Regions from separate parts of the Shewanella sp. VB17 genome, predicted to be linked through region 2. Evidence: predicted binding sites of a transcription regulator. Region 2 holds the regulator's gene; each other region holds the start of a gene.

Region 1 (4,292 bases), 2.7 Mb from region 2:
TCAACTGTTGATGGGATTAATAATCTTAATGATGAAATCATTAATCTTAATGCTGTTATGACCTCAAGCCAAGCGTTACAAGCATCAGGATTAGTCGGGCAAAAAGTATTAATTCCATCAGATACGGGTTTTATCACAGATATTTCGGATGTGGATCGTGAGTTAAGAGGGGTTGTTAGTACACCTGAAGCGATTAAGGAGATCACTGTGCGTATTGAAGATGAAAAAGGTCAGCTGATTAAGCGTTTTATTATTGATGGGAGTGAAGGTGGGAATGTTGATGTGAGTTGGGATGGGCTTGGTACCAATGGTGAGCCAGCTAGCAGCGGGATTTACTCTATAAAAGCGTCAGGGAGGATAGAGGGTAAAAGTGAAGAATTGGCCGTATCAGCCTATGCTCATGTCACCAGCGTGTCTTTAGGCAATGCCAGTACTGGTGCGATCCTCAATTTACGAGGCGTCGGTGGCATTAAAATTGGAGATGTATTAGCGGTCTCTGAAAGCTAATTAAATTATCTGGTGCCTTAACAAGGGGACTCGATATTAGGTAAAGCGAATAGAAGTGTGGCTGAAAAAGTCATTTTCAGAAGTAAATAGCAATCGAGGTGAATTATGTCGTTTAACATTGCATTAAGTGGTATATCAGCTGCGCAAAAAGATCTGAATACCACGGCGAATAACATCGCTAACGTGAGTAGTATTGGCTTTAAAGAGTCCCGAGCAGAGTTTGCTGATGTTTATGCTAATTCTATTTTCGCCAATGGTAAAACGGCGGTTGGTGGTGGTGTGACGACCAATCAAGTTGCTCAGCAGTTTCAGCAAGGCAGCCTACAGTTTACCAAAAATGCATTAGACATGGCCATTAGTGGCGGCGGTTTTTTTGTCACCGCTCCTAATTTAGACTCTCAAGATGCAACCTTCACTCGAGCTGGTGCCTTTCAAGTGGATGCAAATAATTACTTAGTGGATTCACAAGGTAATTTCTTGCAAACATTTGGGGTTGATAAGGACGGTAATTCGACATCGGTAAGCTTAACCACCACAGGTCCAGTGATTATTCCTGACACCGCTGGCAGTCCCGAAAAGACGGAGGTCATTGGTATACAGATGAACCTCAATGCAGGCGATGCGACCTTAGATCCAACATTATTTGATCCCAATGACCGTGATACCTACAACAATTCAACTGCGGTAACTATGTATGATTCGTTAGGTGAGTCTCATATTTTGACCACTTATTTTGTACGCCCAAATCAAGCAGCCTATACCGGAGCGAGTAATTGGGTGGCTTATTACGCACTTGATGGTAAACAGCTTGATATCGATGTGACGCCAGCTGTTACGTATGATATCGATACTGATGCCGATGGGGTTGCTGACAGTACTGCACCTGCTGAAACTGCTGCTGTGTTAGGCAGTTGGAAAGGTTCAGTATTGACCTTTGATGACACAGGGGCTTTTGCGGGGGATACTCCAGCCCCCCCTGCGACGGTAACGACTGTCGCTCTTGGTGTTACTGGTGCCAATATTTTAGGCCCTGGTACTGATGGTACGCAAACATTGACCATTGATTTTAATAACCCAACACAATTTTCCTCTACGTTTGAAGTGACTTTGCTCACCCAAGATGGTACTACAGTTGGCCGTTTAACCAATGTTGAAGTTGGGGCGGATGGGTTAATTAACGCCAGTTACAGTAATGGCTCAACGGTGCCGTTAGCGCGTGTTGCGTTAGCCCGTTTTGCGAATGAGCAAGGTTTGACTCAGGTGGGTAATACGTCATGGAAAGCGAGTTTAGATTCGGGGATTGCGCTAGCTGGTGAAGCCAACAGCGGTACCTTTGGTAGTATTCGTTCATCAGCGCTGGAGCAATCTAACGTTGATTTGACCACTGAGTTAGTCGATTTGATTTCAGCGCAGCGAAACTTTCAGGCCAATTCAAGAACGCTGGAAGTGAACAACACACTGCAGCAAACGGTGCTGCAGATCCGTTAAAATTAATCATTAAATCGGCTGTTTACTAATGCTAGTCAATAAAACTGACTAGCATTTTTTTATTCATTTTTTAGTGTGGTGGTTATTTTTCTTCAAGACACCATATTTCTATTTTAGTTATCTTTGCTTCTACTCCCGCTTTTTTTGGCGCGCAATTTGCATTGTTTAATGTAGACAAAGATTGATGCAAAAAATTGACGGAGGAGCCAGTGGATAAATTACTCTACGTTGCCATGAGCGGTGCTAAACAGAATATGAACTCGTTGGCCGTGCGAGCGAATAACCTAGCCAATGCCAATACTGACGGTTTTAAAGCTGATATGGCGCAAGCGCGATCCATGCAGGCTTTTGGTGAGGGCTTGCCAACACGCGTGTTTGCGATGACTGAAAACCCCTCTGCAGACTTTAGCTCAGGCCCAATTAAAACCACGGGTCGCGATCTCGATATTGCTATTAAAAATAGTGGTTGGATTGCGGTTCAAGGTGCTGACGGTGGTGAGGCTTATACTCGCTCTGGTAGTTTAAGTTTTGACACTTCTGGTTTGTTACGTAACGACAGAGGTAATCCTATTATGGGAGATTCAGGTCCGATTGTTTTACCTTTACCCATAGATAAAGTGTTGATATCACAAGATGGTATTATCTCCGTTAGGCCTCTAGGTTCGACAGCTGAAGTGATTGAAGAAGTTGGCCAAATTAAAATGGTCAATCCAGGTGATGAAAATATGATGAGGGGCGCCGATGGTCTCTTTAGGCTGACATCGGGTGAAGATGCCCCTGCAGATCCATTTGTTGCGTTAGAAAGTGGAGCTGTAGAGGGAAGTAATGTCAATGCTGTCAATGAAATGGTGTCTCTAATTAGCATTCAACGTCAATTTGAGATGCAAGTTAAAATGATGAAAACCGCAGAAGAGATGGATAAAGCATCTGCTTCACTTATACGCATTAGTTAGGAGGTTATACTATGCATCCGGCACTATGGATAAGTAAGACTGGGCTAGACGCTCAGCAAACCGATATTTCAGTGATTTCTAATAATGTGGCTAACGCCAGTACTGTTGGTTATAAGAAGAGTCGTGCTGTTTTTGAAGATCTTTTATACCAAACGGTCAATCAAGCTGGGGGGGTAAGTGCGTCAAACACTAAATTGCCTAATGGGTTAAATATCGGAGCGGGAACTAAAGTGGTTTCGACTCAGAAGATATTTACTCAAGGTAATATGCTTACCACGGACAATTCATTGGATTTAATGGTTGAGGGACCTGGTTTTTTTGAAATACAGTTACCTGATGGCACAACATCTTATAGTCGCAATGGGCAGTTTACCTTGGATGATAGTGGGCAAATTGTTACATCTGGATCTGGTTATGTGCTGCAACCTGCGATCACTATTCCTGATAATGCAACAGCAATTACTGTTTCTGCAGAAGGAGAGGTGTCAGTCAAAACTGCGGGGGTTGCAGAGAGTCAAGTTGTGGGCCAGTTAAGCATGTCTGATTTTATTAATCCAAGTGGGTTAGACCCAATGGGGCAAAATTTATATACCGAAACTGGCGCAAGTGGTACACCGATTCAGGGGACGGCATCCTTAGATGGGATGGGAATTATTCGCCAAGGTGCGCTAGAAACATCGAACGTGAACGTTACCGAAGAGCTGGTTAATTTGATTGAGAGCCAACGTATTTATGAGATGAATTCCAAGGTGATCTCTGCCGTTGATCAAATGCTGTCCTATGTTACTCAGAATTTATAGGGGCAAGTCATGAATAAGTATTTGTTATTGGTCGCATCAGTCATGGTGCTTATCACGGCATTAACAGGCTGCATGTCAACAAGGGAGAAGCCCATTGCTGATGATCCTTATTATGCACCTGTTTATCCAGAGGCCCCGGCAACGAAAATAGCCGCAACAGGATCTATGTATCAGGCAAGCCAGTCATCAAGCCTTTATTCTGATATTAAGGCGTTGAAAGTTGGAGACATCATTACCGTCATGTTGATGGAGGAGACACAGGCCACCAAAAGCGCCAAAAATGAGATTAAAAAAGGCACGGACTTAACCTTAGATCCTATTTATGCACTTGGGGCCAACATGTCAATTGGTGGTAACCCCATTGATTTTAGATACAATGACAGTATGAATACTAAGCGTGAGTCTGATGCCGATCAGAGTAATAGTTTATCAGGCAGTATCTCTGCCAATGTCATGCAAGTATTGAATAATGGTAATTTGGTGATCCGTGGTGAAAAATGGATAAGCATTAATAATGGAGATGAATTTGTTCGCCTTACAGGGA
Region 2 (4,292 bases):
TGAACGGGTGATCACCATCATCCGACCTGAAAATTACCAACAAGAATCTAAACCTCAAACCAAACCTGAGCAGCCAATTGACCCCATTGACCCGGCATTAAACAGTCAGGAACAAGAATGAAAGATTTGACATTAAAAGCAATCAATCTTGCTAAAAGTTATAAAAATAGAGCCGTAGTACAAGATGTGAGTTTACGTGTTAAAACAGGTCAGATTGTCGGGCTATTAGGCCCAAATGGCGCCGGGAAAACAACCACTTTTTATATGGTCGTAGGACTGGTGCAAAGTGATAAAGGCCGGATATTCATTAATGATGATGATCTCACTTTAGATCCTATCCATCTTCGCGCCCGCAAAGGCATAGGTTATCTACCGCAAGAGGCCAGTATTTTTAGAAAACTGTCTGTTCGAGACAATATTATGGCCGTATTACAAACTCGAAAAGAACTTAATCGTAATGAACGTGAAGTGCAATTAGAGCACCTTCTTGAAGAGTTTCACATTACCCATATTCGCGATAGCCAAGGCATGACACTCTCTGGTGGTGAAAGAAGACGAGTAGAAATCGCGAGAGCATTAGCAGCCAATCCAAAGTTTATTTTACTTGATGAGCCTTTTGCAGGTGTCGATCCTATTTCTGTTATTGATATAAAAAAAATTATTTTACAACTCAAGAGTCGCGGTTTAGGGGTACTCATTACAGATCACAACGTACGAGAAACATTAGACGTTTGTGAACATGCATACATTGTCAGTCACGGAAATTTAATTGCCGAAGGAACGCCTGCTGAAATCTTAGACAATCAACAAGTTCGAGCAGTGTACTTAGGTGAGCAATTCAAGCTATAGTTAATCAAAGGAGAGATTTACGCTAATAAATACGTATCAAATAACATCATGAGTGATACTAATGCAGTGTATTTAGGGAGATGAACTCCACACATAACTCCAGCAGGCTTTCTCATTTTATCAGTACCAAGAAGGGAATAGCAGTACATGAAAGCGTCACTCCAGCTAAAAATGGGTCAACAGTTAACCATGACTCCTCAGCTACAACAGGCTATTCGTCTCTTGCAGCTGTCGTCACTGGAACTACAACAAGAGATCCAGCAAGCATTAGATTCAAATCCGCTACTTGAGTTGGATGAAGAACAAGCCAATGTAAAAAACGACAATGAATCAGATTTAAACAACACTGCCGATACTGACACTGAAGCTGAAAAAGATAACTCCACGCTTGACACGTCCGATGCCCTCACTCAGGATTCTATGCCTGAAGACCTGCCTATGGACACAACCTGGGATGAGGTTTACACCGCCAGCCAAAACTCCAGTTCAGGGGCCATGCGTAATGATGACCTTCCTTTTCAAGGCGAAACCAGTGAAGGGTTATATGAGCATCTTGAGTGGCAAAAAAATTTAACCCCTTTTTCTGATAATGACTTGGCTATTGCTACTGCCATTATCGATGCGATTGATGAACGTGGTTACCTCACACAAAGTACTGACGATATATTAGAAGCGATGGGTGATCCTGACATAGAGCTTGATGAGATTGAAGCCGTGCTTAAGCGTGTGCAACATTTTGATCCTATTGGCGTCGCAGCTCGCGATCTCAGTGAATGTCTATTTATCCAGCTCGCTCAGTATGCTGATACGACTCCTCATATAGACAATGCTAGGTTACTGATTAAGGAATATTTAGATCTCATCGCAGGTCGAGACTTCCGCCTCTTAATGCGAAAAACAAAATTAAAAGAAGATGATTTAAGACAAGCAATAGCGTTGATCCAAACACTAACACCGCGCCCTGGGCTTGCCATTACACGAAGCCGTGATGAGTATGTTATCCCCGATGTCACTGTTACGAAGAAGAAAGGTCGCTGGGTCGTCGAGCTAAACCCAGATCACATGCCAAAAATAAATGTTAATCAACATTATGCTTCCATGGCTCGCAGTACTAAGAGTCAAGTCGATAGTCAATTTATCCGTGGACACTTACAAGAAGCCAAGTGGTTTATCAAAAGTATAGAAAGTCGAAATGAGACTCTTCTTAAAGTCTCTAACTGTATTGTTAAGTTCCAACAAGGCTTCTTTGAATACGGTGAAGAAGCGATGAAACCTATGGTGTTAAATGACATAGCTGAAGAAGTCGAAATGCATGAATCGACTATATCTCGTGTCACAACGCAAAAATATATGCACACTCCTAAAGGCATATTTGAGCTAAAATATTTCTTCTCAAGCCACGTGGGGACTGATGATGGTGGCGAATGTTCATCAACCGCGATTCGCGCCTTTATTAAAAAGCTAGTTGCAGCAGAAAATCAGCAAAAGCCATTAAGTGATAGTAAAATGGTACTATTATTAGCTGATCAAGGTATCAAGGTAGCGAGACGAACCATCGCCAAGTATCGAGAAGCGATGCTAATCCCGCCATCAAATCAAAGAAAGAGTTTATAGAGAATTAACATATTGAGGTTAATCATTTAGGCATATTATTTAATGCATAAATAGCAATATTCACCTCAAGGTAACGAGCACATTTTAACATAATCGAAACTGGAGGAGTATTTCTATGCAAATAAACGTCACTGGGCATCACATTGAAATTACTAAATCATTACGTCAATATATTGAAGAAAAATTTTCAAAGCTTGAACGACATTTCGATCAGATCAATAATGTGCACGTTATTTTAAATGTTCAGAAAATGCAGCAGAAAGCAGAGGCTAAACTCCACCTTGCTGGTGGTGAAGTTTTTGCAACCTCAGAACACACTGACATGTATACTGCAATCGACTCCCTGATAGATAAGCTCGACCGTCAGGTTATTAAACACAAAGAGAAGCAAATAAAACATTAACCATGGAATTAAGTACCATCCTGCAGCCGGAGTGCACAACTTGCGCCACTCCGGGCAGTAAGAAAAAAGTACTGGAACTCATCAGCGATCTTATTGCTGCCCAGTACCCTAGCCTTTCCTCTCAAGAGATTTTTGAAAGTCTTTTAACGAGAGAGAAAATGGGCAGCACAGGTATAGGTAATGGTATAGCGATTCCACATGGAAGGTTAACCAATATTAGTCACCCCGTTGCAGTATTTATTAAATGCGAGGAGCCAATCCCTTTTGATTCAATTGATAATCAGCCGGTAGATATATTATTTGCACTACTAGTGCCTGCTGATCAATGTGAACAGCACTTAAGCACCTTGTCTGCTATGGCGCAGAAACTGAACGATAAAGTAATTTTAAAACAATTACGAAAAACACAAGATGGATCAGAACTTTATCAGGTGATAACACAATGAAACTGGTTATGGTATCCGGCCGTTCCGGATCGGGTAAATCTGTTGTCCTTAGGGTATTGGAGGATCTAGGCTACTACTGTGTCGACAATCTTCCTCTAACATTGATGGACAAGTTACTTGAACAGCTCAAAGGAAGCACTGAGCTTGTCGCTATTAGCGTAGATGTTCGTAATATACACGAGACTGAATTAAAGACACAACTTTCAAAGTTACCTGAGGGCACTGAACTGTTAAGTTTTTTTCTCAATTCTAGAGATGATATTCTGCTTAAACGTTACAGTGAAACTCGTCGCCTCCACCCGCTATCGAGAAGTAAAACATCACTAAAGGAGGCCATAGATCAAGAACGAGTATTATTGGAGCCCGTCTCTAAACTGGTTGATCATTATATCGATACCTCAAATCTCAATATTTATGATCTGAATAATAAAATAAGAGAAATTTTATTAGGTTACGTAGATAAAGAGTTGGTGATCAACTTTGAATCTTTTGGATTTAAATATGGCATGCCAGTAGAAGCGGATTTCATGTTTGATGTCCGATTTTTACCGAATCCACATTGGGAACCCGATCTCAGACCAATGACGGGACTCGATGAACCTGTGCAGCTTTTCTTAAGTCAACAACCGACAGTGAATAAGTTTATTTGGCAGATTGAAAACCTGCTGGAAACCTGGCTGCCACACCTAGAACGCAACAACCGTAGCTATCTCACGATTGCCATTGGATGTACCGGCGGTCAACATAGATCTGTCTATGTCACTGATCAGCTAGCTAAACTCTTTAGTAATAGTAAACATACAGTCCAAGCCCGCCACCGTGAATTAAGCAATGACTAAACTAGAGCGTCAAGTCACAATATGCAACAAATTAGGGCTTCATGCCCGTGCGGCGACTAAACTTGCCATACTGGCATCAGAATTTGATGCCCAAGTAACCATAATACAAGGTGATAAAAAAGCCTCCGCAGCAAGTGTATT
Region 3 (4,292 bases), 2.6 Mb from region 2:
ATAGCTTCAGGCTCACTAGAACCTAAAAAAAACCAAATTCCTCCCCCAATAGCCAACAATAAAACGAACCCTATGACACCAAATATGATCAGTTTCTTACTTTTAGGTTTATTCCCTTCTTCGACTTCTAATGATTCTTCATCAGCCATTTTCTTTCCCTTTTACAAGTGTCTCTAGCATCCATTATATGCGAAATCCCGACAAAACCACTTAGCCATAATAAGGATTCTAATTAAAATAAGGTTACTTCCTTATATTAGCCCACTATAAGATTAATCGCTTATGCGTAATAATCTATACCAGAACGATAACTTGTTGCTTGTTTTGAGCTTATTAACGATTCTTCGGATGTCATTTCATCCAGTTCAGAACCCAATTGGCTTTCCCCCTCATCAGTTCCCTTTTCTCCCTCCTCCCCATTTTGCCCATTATCTTGGGAAACTTGGCTATCAAAGAGTTGCATTCCTTGCTCAGACAAGAGCTCTTTTAATCTAGGCATCGCTTGCTCAATAAGATCTCGGGTTTGATGTTGAGCTACTTGAAATTGAACTTGAGTCTGCTCACCTTGAACCTGGATACGCACAATTAAATGCCCCAGCTCTGGTGGATCAAGTTTAATTTCAGCATATTGCCTTCCTTGACTAACCATTGTCACTAACTGCTGTTTCATCACAGGAGAAAAACGCTTAATCATGTCTTCCATCTGCACTTGCTGTTCATTGCTTTCTTTCAACGACAATTGAATTTGTGACAGTTCATTTCGCGGAGCTTGTTGTGGTGTTAGCTGCGAATTTATCTGTTGTGGTTTGGATTCTGATGATGTGTCAATAAATGCTGGATTTAGCTCAACGGCTGCTTTCATCGGTGTCAATTTAACTGACAAATCAGCATTTTTAAGCTGTTGTTCCGCCGTAATTTGACCTTCTGTTAGCAACTTACTGTTACTCGAGATGACAACTTCAGTTTGACTAGAAACTTTTTCACCCAATATATGACTAAACTTGCTTTCATTTCCATTATGAATAGATTCTTGTTTACCCGCAATTGGGATCTTTCGCTCCTGACCACCAGTATTGTCTTTATCTGCTTCAACTTGTTTAAGCTTATCGAGTGATAATTCTTTTACCTCATTGTTCACTATTGCTGTCTTTAACGGCTCTTTATCTAGCGGTCTATCAGACACCATTTTAACATCTAATCCTTTATTCTTCTCAGAGCCATCTTGACGATTTACCACATCGTCATCAGTTAATGCCGTTATATTTTTACTTGTATCAAGAACATCTTGAATCTCTTGATTATTTCCACCACTTTTAATTAACGTCATAAGTAAAGATAAGGTTTCAGGTGGCAATGCTTGTAGTTCTTCTTTCGTCAGTCCACTTTTATTTTGTAACTCATTAAGAGATTGTTCATCTAGCAAGTCAATATTGAGCGCCACCATTATTGCATCAATTGATTCCCCATCTACCACTTCATCTACCACTTCATCTACCACTTCATCTATCACTGCTTCATCAAGCGGCAAGTTATCACCGCTAAATATAATGCTGTCACTTAACTCTGCGGCTAAATTAAGTTGTGCTAATACGTGAGAAACATCAATCAAATCCTCAGCATTAAATTCATCCTCAACGGTTGATTCAATGAGACTCTGTTCTACATTTTGTAATTGCTCTTCATCTTGAACCTCGCCATTAGTAGGATTAACAGCTTCATCCACTTTAGATTTAACTTGTTGTTTTCCTTCAATCCCTGCTTGCTCTAATGCGGTAGAAAAATCATTATTCCCAATAGATTTACTGTCGTGCTCTGTTGCTTGTTTAATCTCAGCAATAGGCAGGCTTTCAGCCTTATTACCCGCTAAAAGAACATTGGTCACTTTCTGCATAAAGCCTCCGAAAAACACGATAAGCCATGAAATAAAGGCTCATTACTAGCGTCAAAATACCGACCGCTGAGATCAAAAAAATTCATATAATAAATAAAAGCAATTTTAATGCCATAATAAACAAGGGCTGGATTTTATTGTATAATACTGGATAAGGATAAAAATAAAGCTACCGTATCGGTTTTTTATAAAGCTGTTGGATAGCAAATTCATCAATCATTTTTTGCTCTTGTCTTTGCTCCTCTTGCTGCTTTTTTTCAGCCTTGTGAGAAAGAAGAAGTTCAACAGCTTTGCGCTTCTGTTGTGCCTCTAACCAATATTGTTGTCGGTGTATTCTTTGGGTATCTGCATCCTGAATTGAGGCCATCTGCTTCGTTGTGGCTTCGTCTATTTGTCTAACAAACTGATGAAACTGATGGTAATAACTTGCACTAATACTTTTGCCCTGATAGTTTTCTATTTGTTTCATATAATCAAGGCGATAGCTTCTTAAAGCTTCCAGCTGGCTTTGGCATTTTTGCAACATTAACTGAGCTGATTTCAATTGCAAACCCGCTTGAGCTTCAGCTTCTTTTGTAAGCTTTAGCACTGTATCTAAAGGATCATGTTTTGCCATTTAATCTCCAATACCTTCAATCAGTAACCATAAAAGCCTTTTAATTAAAAAAAACGTTACACCTTACATTGGCCAGCTAATTGAGTCAGCATCAGCTCACTACTGGCAAAACTAAGTGTTTCTTTCATTGTTTGCCTTAAAAAAGCATTCATGGCAGGCTGTAAGCGAATGGAATTATCGATCCTAGGATCACTGCCTTGAGTGTAGGCACCAATAGAAATAAGATCTTTATTCTGTTGATAAAGAGAATAAATTTGCTTCACACGCCCCATAGCGTCTAAATGTTCAGCACTGACCACCATCGGTGCTACACGGCTAATAGACGCTTCAACATCAATCGCTGGGTAATGTCCTGAATCGGCGAGCTGACGAGACAACACGATGTGCCCATCTAAAATCGCTCGGGCTGCATCTGCAATCGGATCTTGAAGATCATCCCCCTCAGTTAATACAGTATAGAATGCAGTGATCGAACCTTGATCTGGTCCACCATTGCCAGCTCTTTCAACTAGCTTAGGTAATTTTGCGAATACCGAAGGCGGGTAACCTTTTGTTGCAGGAGGTTCGCCAACAGCTAAAGCAATTTCTCTCTGAGCTTGAGCATAACGGGTTAAGCTATCCATTAATAATAATACATTGTAACCAAGATCTCTAAAATGTTCCGCTATTCGGGTTGAAGTTTCACAGGCGCGCAACCTCATCAAAGGAGAAGTATCAGCTGGAGCTGCGACCACCACAGAACGAGCTCTCCCCTCATCTCCTAATATTTCTTCAATAAACTCCTTCACTTCTCGGCCACGTTCACCCACTAATCCCACCACAATAATATCGGCTGTCGTGCCTCGGGTCATCATACCCAGAAGCACACTTTTACCCACACCTGAACCTGAAAACAATCCCATTCTTTGGCCTTTACCGACAGTCAACATTGCATTAATCGCTCTCACCCCAACATCGAGTGGTTCAGTGATAGCACGGCGGGATAGGGGGTTAATAGGGAGTGAGTGCCTAGGTGCTTTTTGATCCGTTTGTAACCTTCCTAGACCATCCAAAGGCAAGCCATTACCATCGAGTACCCTGCCCAGTAAAGCCAACCCCACATCCAAGCCCCCTTGCTCTCCTAAAGGAGTCACCTTAGCACCAGGTAACACGCCTCTAAGCTCTTCTATTGGCATTAAGTAAAGCAGTTTATCATCGAAACCTATCACTTCAGCACCGAAGCTCCCTGCTAACGTTTCAATACTACACAGGCTACCGATTGGAGCACGGCAACCTGCAGCCTCCAAGGTTAATCCAACAACGCGTACAAGCTGACCGCTCGCCTCAGCAATAAAAGGCGTCACTTTATTCGATTGCAGTCTTATTTTATTAAGCAACTTGTTGTGGCGGTTGTTCATTTTATTCGCCTTTTACTAAAACTATGTAATCCTTTACAATGAAATGGTGACAAATTAAAACCAGTTAAAAGAATTGATTTTATTCGGGCTTACCATCAGAGAGCGTGTCACCCGCCTTATTCATTTGATTATCTGGCTCATCACCCGATAATTGATTATCCACACCATCAATTTCATTACCCAGCTCATCACCCGATAATTGATTGTCCTCACCATCAATTTCATTACCCAGCTCATCACCCGATAATTGATTATCCACACCATCAATTTCATTACCCAGCTCATCACCCGATAATTGATTATCCTCACCACCAATTTCATTACCCAGCTCATCGCCCGATAATTGGTTATCCTCACCATCAATTTCATTACCCTGCTCATCGCCCGA

The links. Region 2 encodes sigma-54, which starts transcription at its own class of promoters, with help from an activator protein. Its sites were predicted from a motif close to GTTGGCACGNNNNTNGNNT; they were not measured.
Region 1: flgF (flagellar basal-body rod protein FlgF) is a predicted target of sigma-54. The motif match lies at 2,139-2,157, and genes of this name have one in related genera.
Region 3: HQQ94_RS08850 (flagellar hook-length control protein FliK) is a predicted target of sigma-54. The motif match lies at 1,989-2,007, and genes of this name have one in related genera.

Annotation. Positions count from the first base shown of each region.
Region 1 covers NZ_JABRVS010000001.1:2,031,668-2,035,959, forward strand. Annotated here, with positions in the region: gene HQQ94_RS08730 (flagellar hook assembly protein FlgD) at 1-507, shown strand, start outside; gene flgE (flagellar hook protein FlgE) at 613-1,995, shown strand; gene flgF (flagellar basal-body rod protein FlgF) at 2,205-2,948, shown strand; gene flgG (flagellar basal-body rod protein FlgG) at 2,960-3,748, shown strand; gene flgH (flagellar basal body L-ring protein FlgH) at 3,758-4,292, shown strand, end outside.
Region 2 covers NZ_JABRVS010000001.1:4,698,883-4,703,174, forward strand. Annotated here, with positions in the region: gene lptA (lipopolysaccharide transport periplasmic protein LptA) at 1-121, shown strand, start outside; gene lptB (LPS export ABC transporter ATP-binding protein) at 118-849, shown strand; gene HQQ94_RS20250 (RNA polymerase factor sigma-54) at 997-2,463, shown strand; gene hpf (ribosome hibernation promoting factor) at 2,579-2,866, shown strand; gene ptsN (PTS IIA-like nitrogen regulatory protein PtsN) at 2,869-3,312, shown strand; gene rapZ (RNase adapter RapZ) at 3,309-4,151, shown strand; gene HQQ94_RS20270 (HPr family phosphocarrier protein) at 4,144-4,292, shown strand, end outside.
Region 3 covers NZ_JABRVS010000001.1:2,054,973-2,059,264, reverse strand. Annotated here, with positions in the region: gene fliL (flagellar basal body-associated protein FliL) at 1-149, opposite strand, end outside; gene HQQ94_RS08850 (flagellar hook-length control protein FliK) at 281-1,891, opposite strand; gene fliJ (flagellar export protein FliJ) at 2,061-2,507, opposite strand; gene fliI (flagellar protein export ATPase FliI) at 2,564-3,904, opposite strand; gene fliH (flagellar assembly protein FliH) at 3,984-4,292, opposite strand, start outside.